DNA from 3 places in the Synechococcus sp. CS-1326 genome. Region 1 is predicted to be linked to each of the others. Evidence: predicted binding sites of a transcription regulator. Region 1 holds the regulator's gene; each other region holds the start of a gene.
The links. Region 1 encodes NtcA, which controls nitrogen genes in cyanobacteria. Its sites were predicted from a motif close to GTANCNNNNGNTAC; they were not measured.
Positions count from the first base shown of each region.

Region 1 (6,538 bases):
TGGCGGTGATTGCCGCCATCGCCCTGCTTGTGTTCGGCCCGAAGCGGTTGCCGGAGCTGGGCCGCACCCTGGGCCGCACCCTGAAGGGCTTTCAGTCCGCTTCCCGGGAGTTTGAGCAGGAGTTTCGCCAGGCCATCGATACCGAAACGGTCAGGGTCACCACGACGGAGCGGGAGCTGGTGGAGCGAGAGCAGCCCGTGATCAACGACCTGCCGGTCCAGAACGACCTGCCGATCCAGGCGGCCACTGGCGCCCCGGTTCTGGCCGTTGAAGCGGCTTCCAAAGCCACACCAGAGGAGGCGGCTCCGCCCGTGTCGAGCGAACCGGAGCAGGCCGCAGATCCGATCGCTTCCACCCCGCCCGGCTGATCGCAGCCGTCCTGGCCGAGGATTCGCTGGTCCCGCTCCGTCGACCCGTCATGACCACCACGCCGCCCCGGGATGGGGATCTCCAGGTGCTGGTCGGGCTTGGCAATCCCGGCAGCGCGTACACCAGCACCCGCCACAACGTGGGCTTCATGGCCCTGGAGCGACTGGCCCGCCGTGAGGGGGTGACCTTTCGCCAGAACGGCAAGCTCAGGGGCCAGCTCGCCGACCTGCGGCAGGGCGAGCGCCGTCTGCGGTTGCTGATGCCCAGCACCTTCATGAACGAAAGCGGTGGCTCGATTCGTGCCACGCTCGACTGGTTCGGCCTGGGACCTGACCAGGTGCTCGTGCTCGTCGACGACATGGATCTACCCCTGGGCCGGCTGCGTTTGCGCCGCGAGGGCAGTGCCGGCGGCCATAACGGCCTGCGCAGCACGATCGAGCAACTCGGCACCCAGCGGTTCGCCCGGCTGCGGATCGGCATCGGCGCTCCGGCCACGGAGCCCGGCCTGCGCAAGGAACGCACCGTGTCCCATGTGCTCGGCCGCTTCAGCCCTGCCGAGCAGTCGGTGCTTGATGCCGTGCTCGACGAGGTGCTCGACGGGGTGGCCCTGATCCAGGCGCTTGGCTACGAGCGGGCCGGCAACCGGATCAACGCTTTTCAGGCCGCCCCTGCCTGAACGGCACCCTGCCCAGCCTGCCCCGTACGTTGTCGCCGTGAGTCGCCTGCCCGCCACCACCGCCCAGCTGCGGGTCCTGCACCAGAGCTTCAGCCAGAAGCTGCTCGAAGGCGAGGTGGTCGCCGGCGGATTTCAGTGGACCTTCCGCTGGGCCTTCGATCGCGGCGAGCTGAGCGTGGAGCCCTCGCTCGGCCGCGCCCTGATCCAGGACGCGCTGCTGCGCTTTCTGCTCAAGGCCGACTACCAGCTGGAACCCGGCAGCGACTATGCCTTCACCGTGCGGGCCAAGTTTTAGGGGGATGGGGCGACGCCTGGGCCAGGGGAGGGGCGATCGAGGCAACAGTCGAGGCGATAGCCGAGTGTTCGCTCCAGCAACACCTGGGCAACGACATCATCCCAGGGTCGCGGTGGCTGCCGGAGCCCGAGGGGAAGCAGCCGTTGCCAGCCCCGGGCTGGATGGAGCTGCCAGTAGCGCGGCCGGGCGGCCAGGGTGCTGCCCCGCTCATCGACCAACAGCACCGGGCAGAGCGGTTGCAGCCGCTGCAGCCAGGCCTGGCTGCCCGTGCCGTTGCCGAGCACAAGAGCAGACACCTGGCGGCGGCGAATCCAGCTGCTCAGCTGCTGCAGCGTTTCATCCGGACTGAGCACCAGGGCCGCTTCGATCCGGTGGCGGCTGGCATCGGTGCGCACGAGACCGCACTTGCTGCGGCCGGGATCAAGGCCGGCCAGGGGCCCCTCGGCTGGCAGCTCGCTCATGGCCGCCGAGGTTGCACGGAAGCAGCTGTTCCAGCGGCGGTGCCCCCGACCCGACGGAGTTCGAGGAAGATCGGATCAGGGGTGTCTGAATTCCGCACCGCCACGGCTTCGAGCCTGACGCTCTGCCCGCCGGGGCGCTCGCTGAGCTCGCGGCCCAGCCGGTTGAACAGATTCACATCGAACTGAACCCCATCGGCCACCGACCCCTGCCGCTGGGCCCTGGCGAAGGAGGCGGTGAGCAGGAGGTTGAGGCGATTGCGCACCTGGATGGCGGAGAGCTCGTCGCCCTCCAGGGACGTGGTGGCCATCACATCCCCCTGACGGATCACCGTGCGGTTCTGCCGCAGGTCGGGGAAGCCCAGCACCTGGCGCTCCCCCCGCAGCACATTGGCGGCCGAGAGGATGCTCACGACCCAGGAGCCGCCTTTGCCGAGCAACCCCTCCAGCTTGACGATGTCGGCGCGGGGGACCAGCAGGATCTGGCTGTCGGCGGGCTGGCCGGGCAGCACCCGCTCAAAAGCCTTGAGGTTGGCCTGGCGCAGCAGGGCCTCGATCACCGGCCTGGCCTCGGCAGGCCGTTTCAGCGCCACCTTGGCGGTGGCGAGGGCCTGGCCGCTGGTGATCACCACATCCCCCTGGCGCAGGGCGATCAGCTTGGTTTCCAGCCCCTTGAGCTCGGCTTCACCAGCCTTGATCTGCTGCCTGACCCGGGCCAGCTCCGCTTCGGTGCTGCGGATGTCGCGATCGCGGCCCCTGATCTCCGCCGTGAGCCGATCCCGCTGGCTGAGCAGGGCCTGACGCTGGGCCTGAAGCGGTTGCAGCTCCCGCCGCAGCTGCGTGGCCTGCACCTCCACCGAGGCCAGCTGCTGCCGGGCCTGGGCGCGACCCTGCTCGGCCCGCACGACGCCCTGCTGCGCCTGGCGCTGGGCCGTGGCGCTGCGCAGGCGAGCGCTTTCGCTGGCCCCGAGCGCTGCGGTGCTGCGATCCAGGGCCGTGCGCCCTTCCCGCAGCTTCAGCTGCAAGGCATCGAGCTCGAACAGGCCCACCCGGAGGCGTTCACTGACCGCGAGCATCAATCCCAGCGAAATGGCGCTGATCAGGCTGCCGGTGAGCACGGTGATCAGCACGGCCGTGTTGCGCGGCCTGAGGTTGAACAGGCTGAGCCGGGCCTTGCCGATGCGGCTGCCCAGCCGATCCCCCAGGGTGGCGAGCACACCACCCAGCACCAGAAGGGCAAGGATCAGCAGCCAGCCGGACACGGCCCAGTGCAGGGGAATCCAGTATCGACGGCGGACCTCCGCCCAGCCAGGGGGAGATCAGCTGAAGCGCTTGGCCAGGGCCACCGGATCGAACACGGTGATCTTCTTGCGGTCCACCTGGACCAGCCCGGCCTGGCGCAGGTCACCGAGCAGCCTGGTGATGGTGACCCGGGTCGAGCCGATCGCTTCGGCGATCGACTGGTGGGAGAGCCGCAGGTCGATGGTGATGCCATCGGTGCCCGGCACGCCGAAATCACGGCAGAGCACCAGCAGAAAGCTCACCAGCCGCGAGGACATGTCGCGATGGGTGAGGGTTTCGATCATGGTTTCGGTCTGGAGGATGCGGGAGGAGAGCCCCTGCAACAGGAGCAGACCGACGCTGGCGTCCTGCTCGATCGCCCGCCGCACCGAGGTGGCCGGTGCCGCCACCATCTCGACACGGGTGAAGGCCACCGCGTGATAGAAGCGATCGGAGCGTTGGCCGGTGAGCAGGGAGAGCACGCCGAACAGGCTGTTCTCCCGCAGCAGGGCCACGGTGATCTCCTCGCCCGATTCATACACCCTGGAAAGCCGGACGGCACCACGGCGGAGCAGGTAGACCCGCTCGGCCGGATCACCCGGGAAGAAGATCGTTTTTCCCCGCTCCACCGTTTCGAGCGTGCTGCCGTTGAGGCCACGCATCACCTCAAGCAGGGTGGCCGGCCCATTGGCGGGGGGGGGCAGTCCGCCGGAGCTGGGGGGAGGGGTGGTGCTGGTGCGGCTGAATCCGCGCATAGCGCCGACCATGACGGCGGAACAAGTGGCTGGAAGCTACGGAGCGCCCCGGGTGCTCCCTGTATCCGATGACACTAACCACCCGCTTCCGGCCTGTCAGGGCCTGGCTGGGCGCAGCGGCGAAGCGGCGGGCATGAGCTGGACAGCCGCTGGCTGGTACATCTGTTTGCACTAGGGGTGGTGGCAAGCAGCTTGTTTCGGCGGACGGCGCCGCTACATTCAGCATCGCGGTTCTGAAGGGTGTTGATGACGGCCAGCCTGATCAAGCCTTGCGTCGAGGTGCGCCCGCTCCGCTCCGTTCCTGGCCTGGCCCAGACGGAGGGCCTGTTGCAGGTGCACACAGCCCCGTTCCGCGGCAGCTTCGACGGGGTGTTCAGCCAGGCCCTGCGGACCGCGGGGCTCGGCAGCCGGGTGCTGATCAGTCAGTTCCTCAAGGGCGGTGTCGACCAGGGGCCGGAGCACAGCCTCTGGCTCTGCGGCCGGCTGCAGTGGATGCGTCCGGCGGTGCCCGCCTGCCTGACCGAACCAGCCGACGATGAGGTGGAACGGGCTGCGGTCGAGCAGGTCTGGGCCTTCAGCCGCCGGCAGTTGCTCACCGGCGAACTCAGCCTGCTGGTGCTCGATGAGCTGGGCCTGGCGATCGGCCTCGGCTACCTGGAAGCGGCGGAGGTGGAGGCCAGCCTGCGCCAACGCCCGCCCAACCTCGATGTGATCCTCACGGGCCCCTCGATTCCCGAGGGGCTGCTGGCGATGGCGGATCAGGTCACCCAGCTCCGCCGCAACTGCTGACCCCATGCTCAAGTGCGACCGCTGGATCAACGAACAGGCCGCGAGCGGCATGCTCGAACCGTTCCAGGCCACGCTGGTGCGCCACCTCGATGCCGAGAACCGCACGGCGCCGGTGCTGAGCTATGGCTGCTCCTCCTACGGCTACGACCTGCGGCTCTCGCCGAAGGAATTCCTGATCTTCCGGCACGTGCCGGGCACGGTGATGAACCCGAAGCGGTTCAACCCGGCGAACCTGGAGCCGGCACCGCTGCACCACGACGACGACGGCGACTACTTCATCCTGCCCGCCCATTCCTACGGCCTGGGGGTGGCGCTGGAGCTGCTGCGGGTGCCGGCCAACATCACCGTGATCTGCCTGGGCAAGAGCACCTATGCGCGCCTCGGCATCATCGTGAACACCACCCCGGCTGAAGCCAGCTGGGAAGGCCATCTCACGCTGGAGTTCAGCAACTCCTCCGGCGCTGATTGCCGCATCTACGCCAGCGAAGGCATCTGCCAGCTGCTGTTCTTCGAAGGCGAACCCTGCCAGACCACCTACAGCGACCGTGCCGGCAAATACCAGCACCAGCCGGAGCGGGTGACGTTGGCGAAGGTTTGATCTGGATGGAGGGAAGTGGAGAGTTGTGGAGCAGGCTGATGGGGCGTGAGTGTTCCTTCTGTTTAAGGGCTTAGAAGCTGAGAGGGGTGGCCGAATTCCATGGCTTGAAAGTGTGGTTGAAGAAGCCTTTCCTTTAGAAGAGGCCAGCCGGCTTTGTATCATTCTGAAAAGTGGTTATCTGACCCGCGAACCACAATGGCTCATCTCAGCAGACTGACCAAAACCCCTCCAGCACAAGGCGTGCGCGATACTTGTGAAGGCGTTGTTCCTGTTGATTGCAGAAGGAGACCGTCTATGGGGTGTAGTTTGCGGAACTGTCCAAGAACAAGTTAGATTTATCCACGATAACCGGAGTAGCCAATGCCTTGGGACGACAACCTTGACCGCGAATCTCCAAGCTTTTTGCTGGCAAGCTCAGATGCACACGTCATAAGGTCACTTGCAGGTCCAGGGTCTGGGAAAAGCTTTGCAATCAAAAGAAGAATCGCTCGATTGATGGAAACGGGGGTTCCTCCCGAAGAAATCCTGGCAATTACCTTCACCCGGACTTCCGCTGCGGACTTAAGAAATGAAATTGCAACCATAGAGAGTGCTGGAGCCGAAAAGGTTGTAGCCAGGACGCTTCATAGCCATGCAATGCAAATGTTGCTTCGCCAAGAAGCCCAGGAATTGCTTGATCGCCGGCCTCGCATCATCATCGAACATGAGCTGTCGCCGGCTTTTCGAGACATTCAGATACCAGATGGCCATGACGTGAGAAAGAAGAAAGAATTGGTCGCATCCTTTGTTTCTGGCTGGGCGACTCTTCAGTCAGATCAGCCAGGATATGCAAGAGATCTGGATGAACAAGAATTTGAAGATGCCTTAGTCAGCTGGCTGAAGGAGCATGGAGCATTACTCGTAGGCGAGGTTATTCCACTCGCATTGCGCTATCTTAGAAACAACCCTGCTTCTCCAGAAATTGGAAAGTATCAAGCAATACTCGTAGACGAATACCAAGACCTCAACAAATCTGAGCAGGAGTTTATAAGACTCTTTCGCGGAGGCTCTGATATCGTTATCGTAGGAGACGATGATCAATCGATCTATAGCTTTAAATTCGCTCATCCCGAGGGAATTCGTTCGATCGACGTGACTTTTGGTGATTTCACAGACGTAACCTTTGACACTATAAGAAGATGTCCCAAGAAGGTCACTGAAATGGCTTCAGCTCTCATTTCCAAAAATCCTAATAGATCTCTTGGATCTCTCCAGGCATACGCGCAGAATCAAGATGGGATTGTACAAATTGTTCAGTGGGGTGATGATCGCAAGGAA
Region 1 covers NZ_JAHLYV010000012.1:168,943-175,480, forward strand. Annotated here, with positions in the region: gene KQ307_RS14870 (TatA/E family twin arginine-targeting protein translocase) at 1-368, shown strand, start outside; gene pth (aminoacyl-tRNA hydrolase) at 419-1,045, shown strand; gene KQ307_RS04395 (DUF3146 family protein) at 1,083-1,340, shown strand; gene KQ307_RS04400 (resolvase) at 1,337-1,801, opposite strand; gene KQ307_RS04405 (DUF3084 domain-containing protein) at 1,798-3,060, opposite strand; gene ntcA (global nitrogen regulator NtcA) at 3,118-3,846, opposite strand; gene KQ307_RS04415 (cob(I)yrinic acid a,c-diamide adenosyltransferase) at 4,081-4,623, shown strand; gene dcd (dCTP deaminase) at 4,628-5,221, shown strand; gene KQ307_RS04425 (hypothetical protein) at 5,271-5,438, shown strand; gene KQ307_RS04430 (UvrD-helicase domain-containing protein) at 5,582-6,538, shown strand, end outside.

Region 2 (6,538 bases), on a different contig from region 1:
GGTTGCAATCCCGCGGCAGTGCGGCCGGGCAGGTAAAGAACCAGGCCCTGGATCTGCTCAATCAGCAGGTGAATCAGCAGGCGGCGTTGCTGGCCTTCGGCGACGTGTTCCAGGTGGTGGGTGTGGTGTTCCTGGCCGCCATCCCCCTGGTGCTGCTGCTGGGCCGGCCGGCTGTGGCCCCAGCCCCCTGAACAGCACAGCCAGGGCCTGGCGGGTCCGGGCCGGGAGGTCGGCGAGACTGCCATTGATCAGACCCTGCAGCATCAGGCCCTGATAGACGGCGAGCACCTGGCCGGCCAGGGCTGGAACATCCAGCTGGGAATCCAGGATCCGCCGCTCCTGGGCGTTTTGCAGCAGCCGGGCCAGCCGCTGGCGGTAGCGGGCCATGAACGCTCGGCCGGTCTCCCGAGCGGCACTGGTTTCCGGCCGTTGCAATTCCGCGAACAGCATCCGCAGCAGCCCTGGATGTTCCTGAACGAAACCCACATGGACCAGCAGGATGGCCTCAACCCTCTCCATGGGGTGCTCCGGGGCACCGGAGTCGACGGCATCAAAACGTTGCCAGAGGGCCTCTGTGGCCCAGCGAACAGTTTCAGCCCAGAGGTCGTCCCGGCTGGAAAAGTGGCGGAACAGGGCCCCATGGCTGAGGCCCATGCGCTCGGCGATGGCAGCTGTGCTGATCGCATCGGGCGCCATCGAAGCGGCCAGCTCGATCAGGGCGCGCACGGCAGCGGACCTGCGCTCGGCGGCAGGAGCGGGAAGGGCCCGGGCCACAGAGACTCAAAAAAGTGAGTACTCACTTTAAAGCCCGATTGCCGCAAACCCTCCGCCTGTGGGAGAGGCCAGCCCCATCCAGCTGGGCTGTCCCAGGCTCCGCACCTACCAGCTGACACCGTGCAGTTTCGGCAACGGGGCGGTCTGGCTGGTGACGGCGAACAGCCTCGGGATCCGATGGCTGTTGTACACCCGGAACTCCTCCACCAGGCTCACGCCTGCCTTGCGCACGGCCTGGTTCAGCACCAGGGAGCCGTCAGGGTCGGAAACGGAGCGGTGGAAGGTGCCTGGCGGGATCCGCAGGATGTCGCCGCCGGTATCGAGCCGCACGATGTGAAAGGGATAGTTCCAGCCCAGATTCACCAGGAAAAAGGTGCGGCCGCCGTGCATGGCCAGCAGGTTGTCTTCCTGGTGCGGGTGCAGATAGAACTGCCAGGCCCCGGATTCCGGGTCATCGGGAGGGCTGATCGCCGGCCCGGTGTGCACCACCAGGTCGCGGGCATTGGAGGTGGGAACCGTGATGTCGAAGAAGCGGACCGAGGGCGTGTCGCGGAACTTCTCGTAGGGGATCAGCTCGAACATCGGCGCCGGCCTCGGCGCTCTGGAATCGCTGGGTTGCAGGACGGAGCTGGACATGGAACAACGCCGGCCGCAAGGTGACGCCTGAAAGTTCAACCACCTAACCGAAGGCTTCCGCGTCCGAGCCGTGCGAACCGCTACGGAACCCAGCACGGGTGACGGAATCCAAGCCGGGTGGAGGCCGATGGGGAAGATTTGATCGTACAAGTCGGCAGGTACGCCTTCGGGGGAGTGGCTCTGGTTCCCCTTGCTTGAATGACGGCACACCGTGCCGCTGGAGTCGTCTGTCTTGACCGATCGTTCACCCCGCTTTCTCCGCCTGGCAGCCCTTCTGGTCACGGTCAGCCTGGGCCTGAGCAGCCTTGAGGCCCAGGCCCAGGCGGGTCGGCCGGCCAGTCGGCCTGTCGGCCGGCCCACCGTTTCGGTGCCGAACTTCAAGAACACCGTCACCCAGCGGACCTGGTGGTGGCAGGGTCCGGTGGCGGAAGATCTGGCGGCGATGCTCGCCAACGAACTGCAGGCCACCGGCGATCTGCAGGTGGTGGAGCGCAGCAACCTCAAGGAGGTGCTCTCCGAACAGGAGCTCACCGAGCTCGGCATCGTCCGCAAGGGCTCGAACGCGGCCCAGAAGGGTCAGATGACCGGCGCCCGCTACATCGTGCTGGGCACTGTCTCCTCCTACGACTCCAACGTGGAGAACAAGAGCACAGGCAGCAACTTCGGCCTGCTCGGTTTCCGCACCAACAAGGAGCAGGTCGAAACCAAGGATTATGTGGCGATCGACATCCGCGTCGTCGACAGCAGCACCGGCGAGGTGGTGGGGCGCCGCACCGTGGAGGGCCGGGCCACCAACACCGCCGAAGCCAGAGAACAAGGCGTCAGCCTGTTGCCGGCGGCGGTCGGCGCCTTGCTGCTGGCCCCGAACATGGGCACCACCGGACAGGTGCTCACCGGCGCCGCCGGCACCTTGAACTTCGGCTCCAACACGGCCCAGTCGCAGCGGACTCCCGCCGCCAAGGCCATCCGCGCCGCCCTGATCGATGCCTCCAGCTATGTGAGCTGTCTGCTGGCGCCCCGGGGCGACTGCATGGCCAGCTTCGATGCCCAGGACCGGGAGCGACGCCAGCGCACCGGCGAGTCCCTGAAGCTGGAGTGAGCCGGGGACCGGCTCAGAAGGGGATCGGCATCTCAACCGACGCCGGCAAGGGCGCACAGCTCGGCACCCGCTCCGCCACCACCCGGCCGATCACCACGATGGCCGGCGATTCGAAGCCCTCAGCCTCCACCCGGTCGGCCAGGTCGCCGAGGCTGGCCACCAGCTCCCGCTGGCCCCGCACCGTTCCCTGCTGGACAACGGCGACAGGGGTGGCTGGATCCAGACCGCCGGCCATCAGTTCCTCGCCGATCCGACGCAGGTTGTGCAGGCCCATGTAGATCACCAGCCCGTCGCTGCTGCGGGCCAGACCACGCCAGTCGACGGCAGGGCGGGCCTTGTCGAGCTCTTCGTGGCCGGTCACGAAGGTGACGCTTGAGCCGGCCCGGCGATGGGTGATCGGTATCCCCATGTAGGCGGGCGCCGCGATTCCGGCGGTGACACCCGGCACCACCTCCACGGGCACCCCAGCGGCCACCAGATGGGCGGCCTCTTCGCCGCCGCGGCCGAACAGGAACGGGTCGCCGCCCTTGAGCCGCACGATGCAGCGGCAACGCTGGGCCAGCTCCACCAGCACGGCGTTGGTGCTGGGCTGGGGAACCGAGTGGTGGCCCCGGCGCTTGCCGACGAAATGCCGTTCGCAGCCTTCTGGGGTGAGATCGAGCAGGGCCCGGGGCACCAGCGCGTCATGGACGAGGGCATCGCACTGGCTCAGCAGGCGGTGGGCCTTGAGGGTGAGCAGCTCAGGATCCCCTGGTCCGGCCCCCACCAGGTAGACCTTGCCGGTCATGGCAGCGCCTCCAGCTCGCGCACCAACAGCTGCCGGAACCGGGGCCTCTCCACCAACGGCATTCCGAGCTGCTCGGGAAGGCTTTCGGTGAGCCGGTTGGCCGCCAGGGCCAGGGGCAGGGCACCGGGATGGATCGCCAGTTTGATCTCCTGCAGATCTGCCGCAGTGTATGGAGTGGGCAGGCAGCGCGCCTGGGTGACCGACTGGAGATGGACGAGATAGCGGGCACCCAGGCCATCCTCAAGCGGATGATGCAGCAGCAGGGGTGCCCCGGGGCCGGAGTCCGCGGAACCGTCTTGCACCTGAACCATGGCGGCCAGTTCGGCAGCCAGGGCTCGCTGCCAGCTCGGCCAGGCGCCAAGAAAGGGCAGGCGGCGCACGGGGCCGTGGGCACGCCAGGCGGTGGCGATGGCGGGCACGTCGATGCGGACGTGGCTGCCGGGCAGCAGGAACAGCGGCACCAGGGTGAGCCAGGGCTGGAGGTCCGCGGATCCAGCCGGGGTGCCGAAGCTGGCCGGGGATGGCGGCGCCTGAGCCGTGAGGGCCTGGATCCGCACCGGCCGGCCCCGCAGCCGCTCCAGTTCGCTCGCCAGGTTCTGCAGTTCCCCGGGAATCACACCGCCGGCCCGGCCGTGCACGATCAGCAGCAGCGGGCTGGGGGGCAGGGCCGCCCAACGGCGGCGCAGCCGTTGCCCCACCAGCGGATCCAGGGGGCGGCGGGTGAGGGGGAACAGGGCCCAGCGACCCCGGGGCAGCCTGGCCAGCAGATCAACGGCCTGGCTTGCCAGCTGGGGCTGGAGGTCGCCCGCCAGGCTCAACAGCTGCCGGCGGAGGGCCGCCAGCGGCCAGGCGCTCAACCCCAGCGCCAGGCCCTCCAGAGCTGCCCGGCGCAGCGGCAGGGGGCCGGCCTCCAGGCTCAGCCGGGCAAGCAGGGGATAGTCGATGGGATCGCGCTGATGGCCCAGCAACGGGAGCAAGGGCAACCGCTGCTCCGGGGCGGTGCGCTCGTTCACGGCCTGGCGCAGCAGGGCGGCCGACCGGGGTGTGCGGACGCGACCGATCAACGGCAGCAAGTCAGGGTCACCGACCGTGGCCAGCCACCAGGCCAGCAGCCGATCACTGCCGGCTCCGTCAAGGCGCCCTGCCAGGACGGCCAGCAGATCGACTGCCGGCTCAAGCTGGCCCCGTTCGAGGGCCTCAATCCAGACGCCGCAATCCGGGTTGTCCTGGCGACGCAGCCGCTGCAGCCAGGGCCAGCGCTCCGGGCTCCCCGGTGGCGGCAGCGCGGCGGGAACCAGCAAGCGTTCCAGGGGTGAGGGTGCTGCCACGCGCTGTGGGACAGCCGGTGATGTCCAGGATGGCACCGCCGCCGACCACGGCGGGATCAGCTGATCGACGCGTAGCCGTTGATACGTTTTCTCCGGTTTCTGTGTTCGGCCCGGGCAGCGGCTTAGCAAGGAAGAAGCCAACCCCTCCCTGCGGAACCGGCGATGCAAGCCACCGTGACACCAGCCAGACCCAGCCGGAGCGCCGGCGGTTCGAACCCGGCGCGACGCCCGGCGCCCGAGGGGGCCTCCCAGGCGGAAGCGATGCTCAGCTGCACCGATCGCAAACAGCAGCAACTCGTCTTCCAGTTGGTGCGCCAATTGGCCGAGGCCCAGTTCAGGCGGGCCGACCCGGTGTTGAGCGCGCGGCTCTGGCAGGAAGTGCTGGCCCTGGAGATCGACCCGGAGCGGATCACCCGCCTGCTCTACGGAGGCCAGGATCCCGAAGACCGCCAGGCCCTGGCCGCGCTGGATCCGGCCGCTCCCCCGCTCCCGACCAGTCCCCCGAGCCGGTCCCGCTGGGCCTGGCTGGGGAGAGCAGCAGTCAGACCCCTGGTCGGCGTCGGGCTCCGAAACGCTCCACCAGCAGCGTTTCGAGCACATCGGACAGCTGGCTGAGCGGTATGGGCTTGTCGTGCAGTTCGCCGAGACGCGGCTCCGCCGCCATCGAGCCACCCAGGAAGATCTTGGCCGCTTCCACCATCTGACCATCCAGGCGCGCCTTGGCCCCCATCAGACCGATCTCGCCCATGTACGGCTGGCCGCAGGCGTTGGGACAGCCGGTCCAGTGGGTGCGGACGGCCTGGGGCAGCTCCAGGCGCCGTTCCAGTTCCTCCACAACCGCCTGGGCCGTGCTTTTGGTGGGGATCAGGGCAAAGCTGCAGTAACGGTTGCCGGTGCAGCTCACGGCCTCGGCCTCCAGGGGGCCGGGTTCGACCCTGAACCGCTGCAGCAACGGCTCCGCCAACAGGGCCTCCAGCCGCTCACCGGGAACATCGCAGATCAGCACGTTCTGGCTTTCGCTGAAGCGCAGCTGGCCGCTGCCGTAGATGCGGGCCAATCGGGACAGCAGCGCCATGCCGGAGGCCTCCAGACGCCCCATCGGCACATGCAGACCCACCCAGTGGAGGCCGTCCTGCCTCTGGGCATGGACACCGCAGATGTCGCGGGGGGCCCGGTCCACCAGGTGGGAGCCGTCGTGGCGTGACACCGCCGCCGCTGCCGCCGCACCGGCGAACTCGCCATAGGTGTCGAGCACCTCGTTGCGGTAGCGCTCGATGCCGAGGGCATCGATCAGATACATCAGGCGGGTCTTGTTGCGGTTGCTGCGATCCCCCTGGCGCTCGTAGTGACGCAGCACCGCGAGGCTGAACTCTGGCAGCTGATCGCCGCGCAGCCAGAGGCCGAGCGGGATGGCCAGGGTGTTGCGCTGGGCCGAGAAGAACCCGCCGACCAGAACGGTGAAACCCAGTTCAGCGCTCTGGTCACCGTCCCGGTGGGCGGGCAGGAAGGCCAGATCGTTGTGAAGCAGGAAGCTGTCGGGGGCGCCACCCACCGCCACATTGAACTTGCGCGGCAGATTCTTCGGGCCTTCCGGGCCGAGCAGAACATCCTGAATGGCATCCACGAGCGGCCGGGTGTCCACGAACTCCTCGGGGTCGATCCCGGCCAGGGGATTGCCGGTGACGTTGCGGGGGTTGTCGTGACCCGACTGCCGACTGGTCAGCCCCACGGCTGCCATCGCAGTCACCAGGGGGCCCATGTCTTCGAGCAAAAGTCCCCGCAGCTGAAGGTTCTGGCGGGTGGTGATGTCGGCACTGCCATGGTCGCCGCAGCGGTCCACCGCCTCGGCCAGCACATCCAGCTGATCCGCCTGGATCAGCCCGTTCGGGAGCCGCAGCCGCACCATGAACCGGC
Region 2 covers NZ_JAHLYV010000034.1:9,614-16,151, reverse strand. Annotated here, with positions in the region: gene KQ307_RS13885 (DHA2 family efflux MFS transporter permease subunit) at 1-191, shown strand, start outside; partial or broken gene KQ307_RS13880 (TetR family transcriptional regulator) at 604-726, opposite strand; gene KQ307_RS13875 (redox protein) at 880-1,356, opposite strand; gene KQ307_RS13870 (CsgG/HfaB family protein) at 1,643-2,509, shown strand; gene cobA (uroporphyrinogen-III C-methyltransferase) at 2,523-3,296, opposite strand; gene KQ307_RS13860 (CbiX/SirB N-terminal domain-containing protein) at 3,293-4,624, opposite strand; gene KQ307_RS13855 (hypothetical protein) at 4,787-5,239, shown strand; gene KQ307_RS13850 (ferredoxin--nitrite reductase) at 5,166-6,538, opposite strand, start outside.
Region 2: the regulator NtcA is predicted to act here: its motif matches at 4,696-4,709, upstream of KQ307_RS13860 (CbiX/SirB N-terminal domain-containing protein).

Region 3 (6,538 bases), on a different contig from region 1:
TTTGCAGCGAGGCCTGCCGCAGGCGAGTCAGCTGCATCGAGTTTGGCTTCATCTGGTCAATCTCCTGAAGAGTGGTCCGCTCATCGGCGGTACAGGACCGTATCGACTGTTGCCATGAACACCTTGTAGCGATTGGAACACTTTGAGGATCTGCTGTCCTTGGAGCGCTCCGCTCGCCCTGGCTGATCGCTTCAGTGCTCCGGTTCGGCACCGGCCAGCTGTGGCAATTGCTGCCACACAAACGCTTCCACCTGCTCCACCCCTTCGCCGCTGCGCAGGTTGGTGAAGCACCAGGGCCTGCCGCCCCGCATCCGCCCGGCGTCGTGCTCCATCACCTCCAGGCTCGCGCCCACCATCGGCGCCAGATCGATCTTGTTGATCACCAAGAGATCGGAGCGGGTGATGCCCGGGCCGCCCTTGCGCGGGATCTTGTCACCGGCCGCCACATCGATCACGTAGATGCAGCGGTCGACCAGCTCGGGACTGAAGCTGGCGGCCAGATTGTCGCCGCCGCTCTCCACCATCACCAGATCCAGGTTGGGAAAGCGCTCCTCCAGCTCCTCCACCGCCGCCCGGTTGATCGAGCAGTCTTCGCGGATGGCCGTGTGGGGACAGCCACCCGTTTCAACGCCCCGGATCCGCTCGGGCTCCAGGGCCCCGACCCGGGTGAGGAACTGGGCGTCTTCCTGTGTGTAGATGTCATTGGTGACCACCGCCAGCTCAAGGCGATCACGCAGCCGGCGGCAGAGAGCTTCCACCAGGGCCGTTTTGCCGGAACCCACCGGCCCGGCCACCCCCAGGCGCAACTTGCTCATCCCACGATTCCTCCCTGGTGGATCGGGTTCTAAACGGTGATCGGGGTGGCTTGTGTGGCGCTAGCTGCGGAACAGACGGGAATAGAGCTCAGCATGGCGGAGCTGGGCCATCCCTGCCCCCACGCCGCCATTCCAGAGCTGATGCGGATCAGCGTTCACCAGGGCGATGGCCCGCTCGCCCAGGAGGCTGGCCATCGCCAGTTGGAGCCGCTGTCCCTGGGTGGGACCGAGCGGGATCAGGCGCACAGCCGCGCTCACCTGGTTGGCCACCCAGCCATAGAGATAGGCCTCGACCAGCTCCTCCAGCTCCAGCTCCAGGCAGAGGCCCGCCCAGGCCCAGGCGGCTGGCCAGCCCAGGCGCGCCGGTCTGATGGCGTGGCCGTTGCCGGGCAGCGGCCAGCCCAGCTCGCCAAGCAGCTGGAGCAGGGAGTGGCCCATCTGGCACTGCTGGGCCCGCAGCTCCGGCGCCTCCCGCAGGACCCGCAGCCAGCCGTCGCGATCGAGCAGGTCGGATGCGGCGGCGGCGGCGGCCAGCTGATCGTTCCGGTCCTCCGCGTCGCGCCAGCTCGTCAGGGCGGACTGGAGTGGCTTCAGGCTTGCCGCTTCGATCGTGATCGCCCCTCGCCACAGCTCCGCTTCCAGCCAGCGCCGCAGGGCCTCGGCGTTTCCCAGCCTTCCGCCTTGAACCAGCTCCTCCAGCCCCTCCGAATAACTGAAGGCGCCCACTGGCAGGGCGGGGCTGAGCAGTTGCCACAGGTGCGGGCGGGAATCAGTGGTCATGCTGATGGCCGCCTCCCCCATCCCCGCCGCCGGCATACGCTCCCGCTTCCGGCAGGAACGGAGCGGTGAGAGGCTTCACGCTCAGGCCCCGTTGGCGCAGCAGCATCTCGAGCACAGGGTCCTGCAGGATCCGCAGCTGGCCGGGCCGGAGTTCCATGGCCACATGGCGGTTGCCCAGGTGATAAGCGGCCTGCAGCAGGGCCAGGGGATCGGAGCTGCTCACCAGCAGCAGCGGTTCAGCCGCCGCCTCCACGATCACCACGGTGACCTGGGCAGCGTCGCTGAGGGCCTCCCCTGGCAGCAGGGCGCTGCCACGGGGAAGTTGCAGCAGCAGGTCCCTGCCGCAGGCGCTGCGGCGGTGGCCCCGCAGGCTGCTGCGCTGGTCGGCGCTGAGCGGCAGCCGCAGGGCCTGGATCCCCGGGGCAGGCTGGTCGTGCCGCCGTTCCAGCAGGACCGGAGAACTGGCTTGGGCGCTCACGGGCGGATCTGCAGCAAGGGAAACCAGGGAATGATCCGCCACCATCGCCAGACCGCTGGGTCGGAACGGTGGCAATCGATACGGGAATCGACCGATCCGGCGTCGACGATCACCAGGATGACTCCAGCTCCCCTTGCTTCCTGGCGTGGTAGCGCCCAGATGCTCTTTCATCGGGGTTCCACGCCCGGCGGTGCCACCATCCACCAGGGTGGAACCACAGCCCCGCTCAAGTTCCAGAAGGCCTTCGCCGCTGCGGATGGTCGCTGTGAGCTGCCATTGCTGCACACAGCCGGCGGCCTGGTGGGTGGGGATGAACTCTCGATTCAGGTGGCGCTCGAAGCCGGCAGCCGTGCCCTGATCACCAGCGTGGCGGCCCAGAAGATCTACGGTTCGATCGGCCGCTCCCGGCTGACGCCCCAGGGCCGCTGGGCCCGCCAGGAACTGGCCTGCAGCCTGGCGGAAGGGGCTGATCTGGAATGGCTGCCCCAGGAGCTGGTTGTGTTTGCCGCCGGGCTCTTTGAACAGGTCGTCCGGGTGGAGCTGGCGGCCGGGGCCAGCTGGCTGGGGGCCGAGGTGGTGCGGCTGGGTCGCAGCGCCGACGGCGAGCAGCTTGGCAGCGGCCGCTGGCGCTCTCTGCTGGAGATCCGCCGCGAGGGCCGGTGGAGCGTGGCGGATCGGCTCGAGCTCGGTGGCGAGAGCCTGGAGGGGGACCATGGCCTTGATGGCCTGCCGGTGTTCGGCAGCCTGGTGTGGGCTGCGCCGATGCCGTTGAGTGAGCGGTTGATCGAGCACTGCCGCGCCGATCGCGCCGGCCTCGCCGGTGAGATGGCCTGCGGCCGCATGGAGCAGGGTCTCGTCGCTCGCTACCGGGGACCATCCAGCCAGGCGGCCCGCTTCTGGTTCACGCGGATCTGGGCCCGGATCCGGGCGGAGCGCGGCCTGGCCGCGCCGCAGTTGCCCCGGGTGTGGCCGTTTCAGGAGGCGCCGCTGATCGCCGCCTCCGGCGCCACACTCCCGTCGCTCTGACCAGGCAAGCTTCAGCCGGGTGCCTGTCGGCTGGAGGTGTCGGATGAGTGGCTCGGCATTCCTGCCCTGGGAGCATTGGATCCGCCGTTATCGGCCGGAGTGGAGGCGGAGCGATCTGCTGGCCGGGCTCACGACAGCGGCGGTGGTGCTGCCGAAGGCGATGGCGTTCGCCACGATCGCCGGCCTGCCGGTGGAGGTGGGGCTTTACACAGCCCTGGTGCCGATGCTGGTGTACGCCCTGCTGGGGTCTTCGCGGCCCCTGAGCGTCAGCACCACCACCACCCTGGCCATCCTGGTCGGGGCTGAGCTGAACAGGGTGGTCCCGGGGGCGGCGCCGGCGGAGTTGCTGGTGGCCAGTGCAACGCTCGCGGCCCTGGTGGGAGCCATGTTGTTGCTGGCTGCGCTGCTGCGGCTCGGCTTCGTTGCCAACTTCATCTCCGAATCAGTCCTGGTGGGCTTCAAGTCGGGGATCGGCCTGGTGATCGTGGTGGATCAGCTGCCCAAGCTGCTCGGCGTTCCCATCACCAGGGCCGGCTTCTTTGCCGACATCGGCGCAGTCGTGGGCCAGTTGCCGCAGACCTCGCTGCCCACAGTGGTCCTGTCGCTTCTGTCGATCGGGCTGTTGCTGAGCCTGCCCCGTTTGGCGCCGGGGCTGCCTGCACCCCTGGCGGCGATCGCGGTTGCCCTCGCTGCCATGGCCCTGTTCAAGCTGGAAGCACTTGGGGTGGCCACCGTCGGCCCGGTGTCCCCGGGACTGCCCGGCCTCACCCTGCCGCAGCTGGCTCTGGCGCAGCGGATGTGGCCGGCCGCCGCCGGTATCGCCTTGATGAGCTTCACCGAAAGCATCGCCGCCGGCCGCGCCTTCGCCAGCAGCAAGGAACCCCAGCCGCGCCCGAACCAGGAACTGTTCGCCCTCGGGCTGGCCAACATCGGTGGGGCGCTGCTGGGTGGCATGGCCGCCGGCGGTGGCACCACCCAGACCGCCGTGAACCGCAGGGCGGGTGCCCGCTCCCAGCTGGCCGAGCTGGTCACGGCGGCGGTGGCGATGGGAACCCTGCTGCTGCTGGCTCCTTTGATTGCCCGGCTGCCCCTGGCGGTTCTGGCCGCTGTGGTGGTGGTGTATTCGGCTGAATTGATCGCTCCCGCCGATTTCATCGCTATCCGCAGGGTGCGGGTCACTGAGTTCCACTGGGCCCTGATCGCCTGCGCCGGCGTGGCCCTGCTGGGAACCCTGCGCGGAATTCTGGTGGCGGTGATCGTGTCGTTGCTGGCGCTGGCGCAGCAGGAAATGAATCCCCGGGTCTATGTGCTGGCCCGCAAGCGGGGCACGGATGTGTTCAGACCGAGGTTGGGCCACCACCCCGCCCACCCGGATGACCAGACCTGGCCGGGTCTGCTGCTGCTGCGGGCCGAGGGGCGGCTGTTCTTCGCCAATGCCCAGGCGGTCTGGGCCCAGATGGAGGCGCTGATCGAGCGGGCCGAACCCCGGGTGGTGGTGATCGACTGCAGCGCCGTGATCGACATCGAGTATTCCGCCCTGAAGCGGCTCACCGAGGCGGAGCGCAAGCAACGGAAGCAGGGCGTGAGCCTGTGGCTGGCCGGGCTCAATCCGGACAGTCTGCGGGTGGTGCGCCACTCGGAGCTGGGCAGGACGCTCGGTCCGGAGCGCCTCTGCTTCAACGTGGAGACGGCGGTGGAGCGCTACGAGGCCGGTTCAGCGCCTACCGCAATGGCGACCTTGCCCTGAACCTGCCGCTGTTCAAGGGCTGCCAGCGCCGCGGGAACGTCCTTCAGGCCGCAGCGGCGATCGATGAACGGCGTGATCTTGCCGGCTTCGAGCAGATCGGCCAGGACCTGCAGATCGAGCGGATTGGGGTTCGAGGCCAGCACGGCAACCCGGCGGCGGCTGGTGCGGCAGATCCAGGGTCCCTGCCAGAGCATCACCTGGAAGAAACGCGCCATCGAGCCACCCACCAGCACGTAGGTGCCGGTTGGCGTCAGGGCCGGCAGGAAGTCGGCCAGGGGCCGAAAGGCCGCCGTATCGAGGATCAGGTCGTAGCGGCGGCCATCCGCGCTGAAATCCGCCCCGGCCGAGTCGATGACGTGGTCGGCGCCGATCGAGCGCACCATTGCCTGTTTGGCGGCGCTGCAGGCGCCGGTCACTTCAGCGCCGAAGGCTTTGGCGATCTGCACCGCGAAGGAGCCCACCCCACCGGCGGCTCCGTGAATCAGCACCTTCTGTCCCGCCTCAAGCCGGCCCAGATCGCGCAGGCCCTGCAGGGCCGACAGGGCCGAGCAGGCCACCGTGCCGGCGGCTTCGAATCCGACCGAGGCCGGTTTGATCGCCAGGGCCGATGATTCAGAGGCGCGGGCGTATTCGGCAAAGGCGCCGAAGCCGCACTCAGAGAGATCGCCGAACACCGCATCGCCGGGCTGGAAGCGGCTGACTCCCTTGCCGATGGCCACCACGGTGCCGGCCACATCACAGCCGAGGGTCCGGATCTTCGGCCGGCGCAGGCCTCCGTACAGCAGGCGGATCACCAGGAAGGGTTCACCACGCATCAGATGCCAGTCACCGGCATGGACAGAGCTGGAGTGAACCCTGATCAGCACCTCCCGGGGGCCGATCGTGGGGACAGGAACCGTCTGGAGCGAGAGCACCGCCGGCGAGCCGTAGATCTCCTGGGTGATCGCCTGCATCGTGGCGGGGAGCGGGGTGGAGCCGCCGGCCTGGTTGCTGCCTGTCTGCGGCGCTTGCGCCCTGCCGTGAACCGCCATGGCCTCACCACTACTTACAACGTAAGCAAAGCATACACCGTAAGCTTGGTTCGCACTGGCGGGTCGGGATTGGAGCCGGAGAACCGGGCAGGGCTGAGCTCTCAGCAGCCGATCGCCCGGCTGCCCCTCAGTCGGGAGCGGGTTCTGCACGCGGCCCTGGAGATCGCCGATCAGGGAGGGCTGGCTGTGCTCACGATGCGGAAGCTCGCCGAAGCGCTCGGCGTCAAGGCGATGTCGCTCTACAACCACGTGGCCAGCCGCGACGCCATCGTGGACGGCCTGGTTGAAATCGTGGTCGGCGAAATCGCCCTGCCGGCGATCGGCGGGGACTGGAAAGCGGCGATGCGGGAGCGGGCCGCTTCAGCCCACAAGGTCCTGCGCCTCCATCCCTGGGCGGCGCTGGCGATTCTGTCGCGGCTGAACACGGGGCCGGCCATGCTGCGTTATGTGGATGCTTCGCTCGGCTGCCTGGCGGAGGCGGGCTTTTCCCTGCAGCAGGCCGACCATGGATTGAACGCCATCGACAACCACGTCTATGGGTTCACCCTGCAGGAGCTGAATTTCCCGATCGAGGCGCACGATTACGCCGCGATCGCCGCCACCTTCCTGCCGCAGCTTCCCGCCGATCGTTATCCCCACCTGAACGGGCTCACCCTGGAGG
Region 3 covers NZ_JAHLYV010000035.1:9,896-16,433, reverse strand. Annotated here, with positions in the region: gene urtA (urea ABC transporter substrate-binding protein) at 1-37, opposite strand, end outside; gene ureG (urease accessory protein UreG) at 192-815, opposite strand; gene KQ307_RS13955 (urease accessory protein UreF) at 876-1,595, opposite strand; gene ureE (urease accessory protein UreE) at 1,585-2,073, opposite strand; gene KQ307_RS13945 (urease accessory protein UreD) at 2,191-3,099, shown strand; gene KQ307_RS13940 (SulP family inorganic anion transporter) at 3,143-4,846, shown strand; gene KQ307_RS13935 (NAD(P)-dependent alcohol dehydrogenase) at 4,801-5,877, opposite strand; gene KQ307_RS13930 (TetR/AcrR family transcriptional regulator) at 5,947-6,538, shown strand, end outside.
Region 3: the regulator NtcA is predicted to act here: its motif matches at 2,142-2,155, upstream of KQ307_RS13945 (urease accessory protein UreD).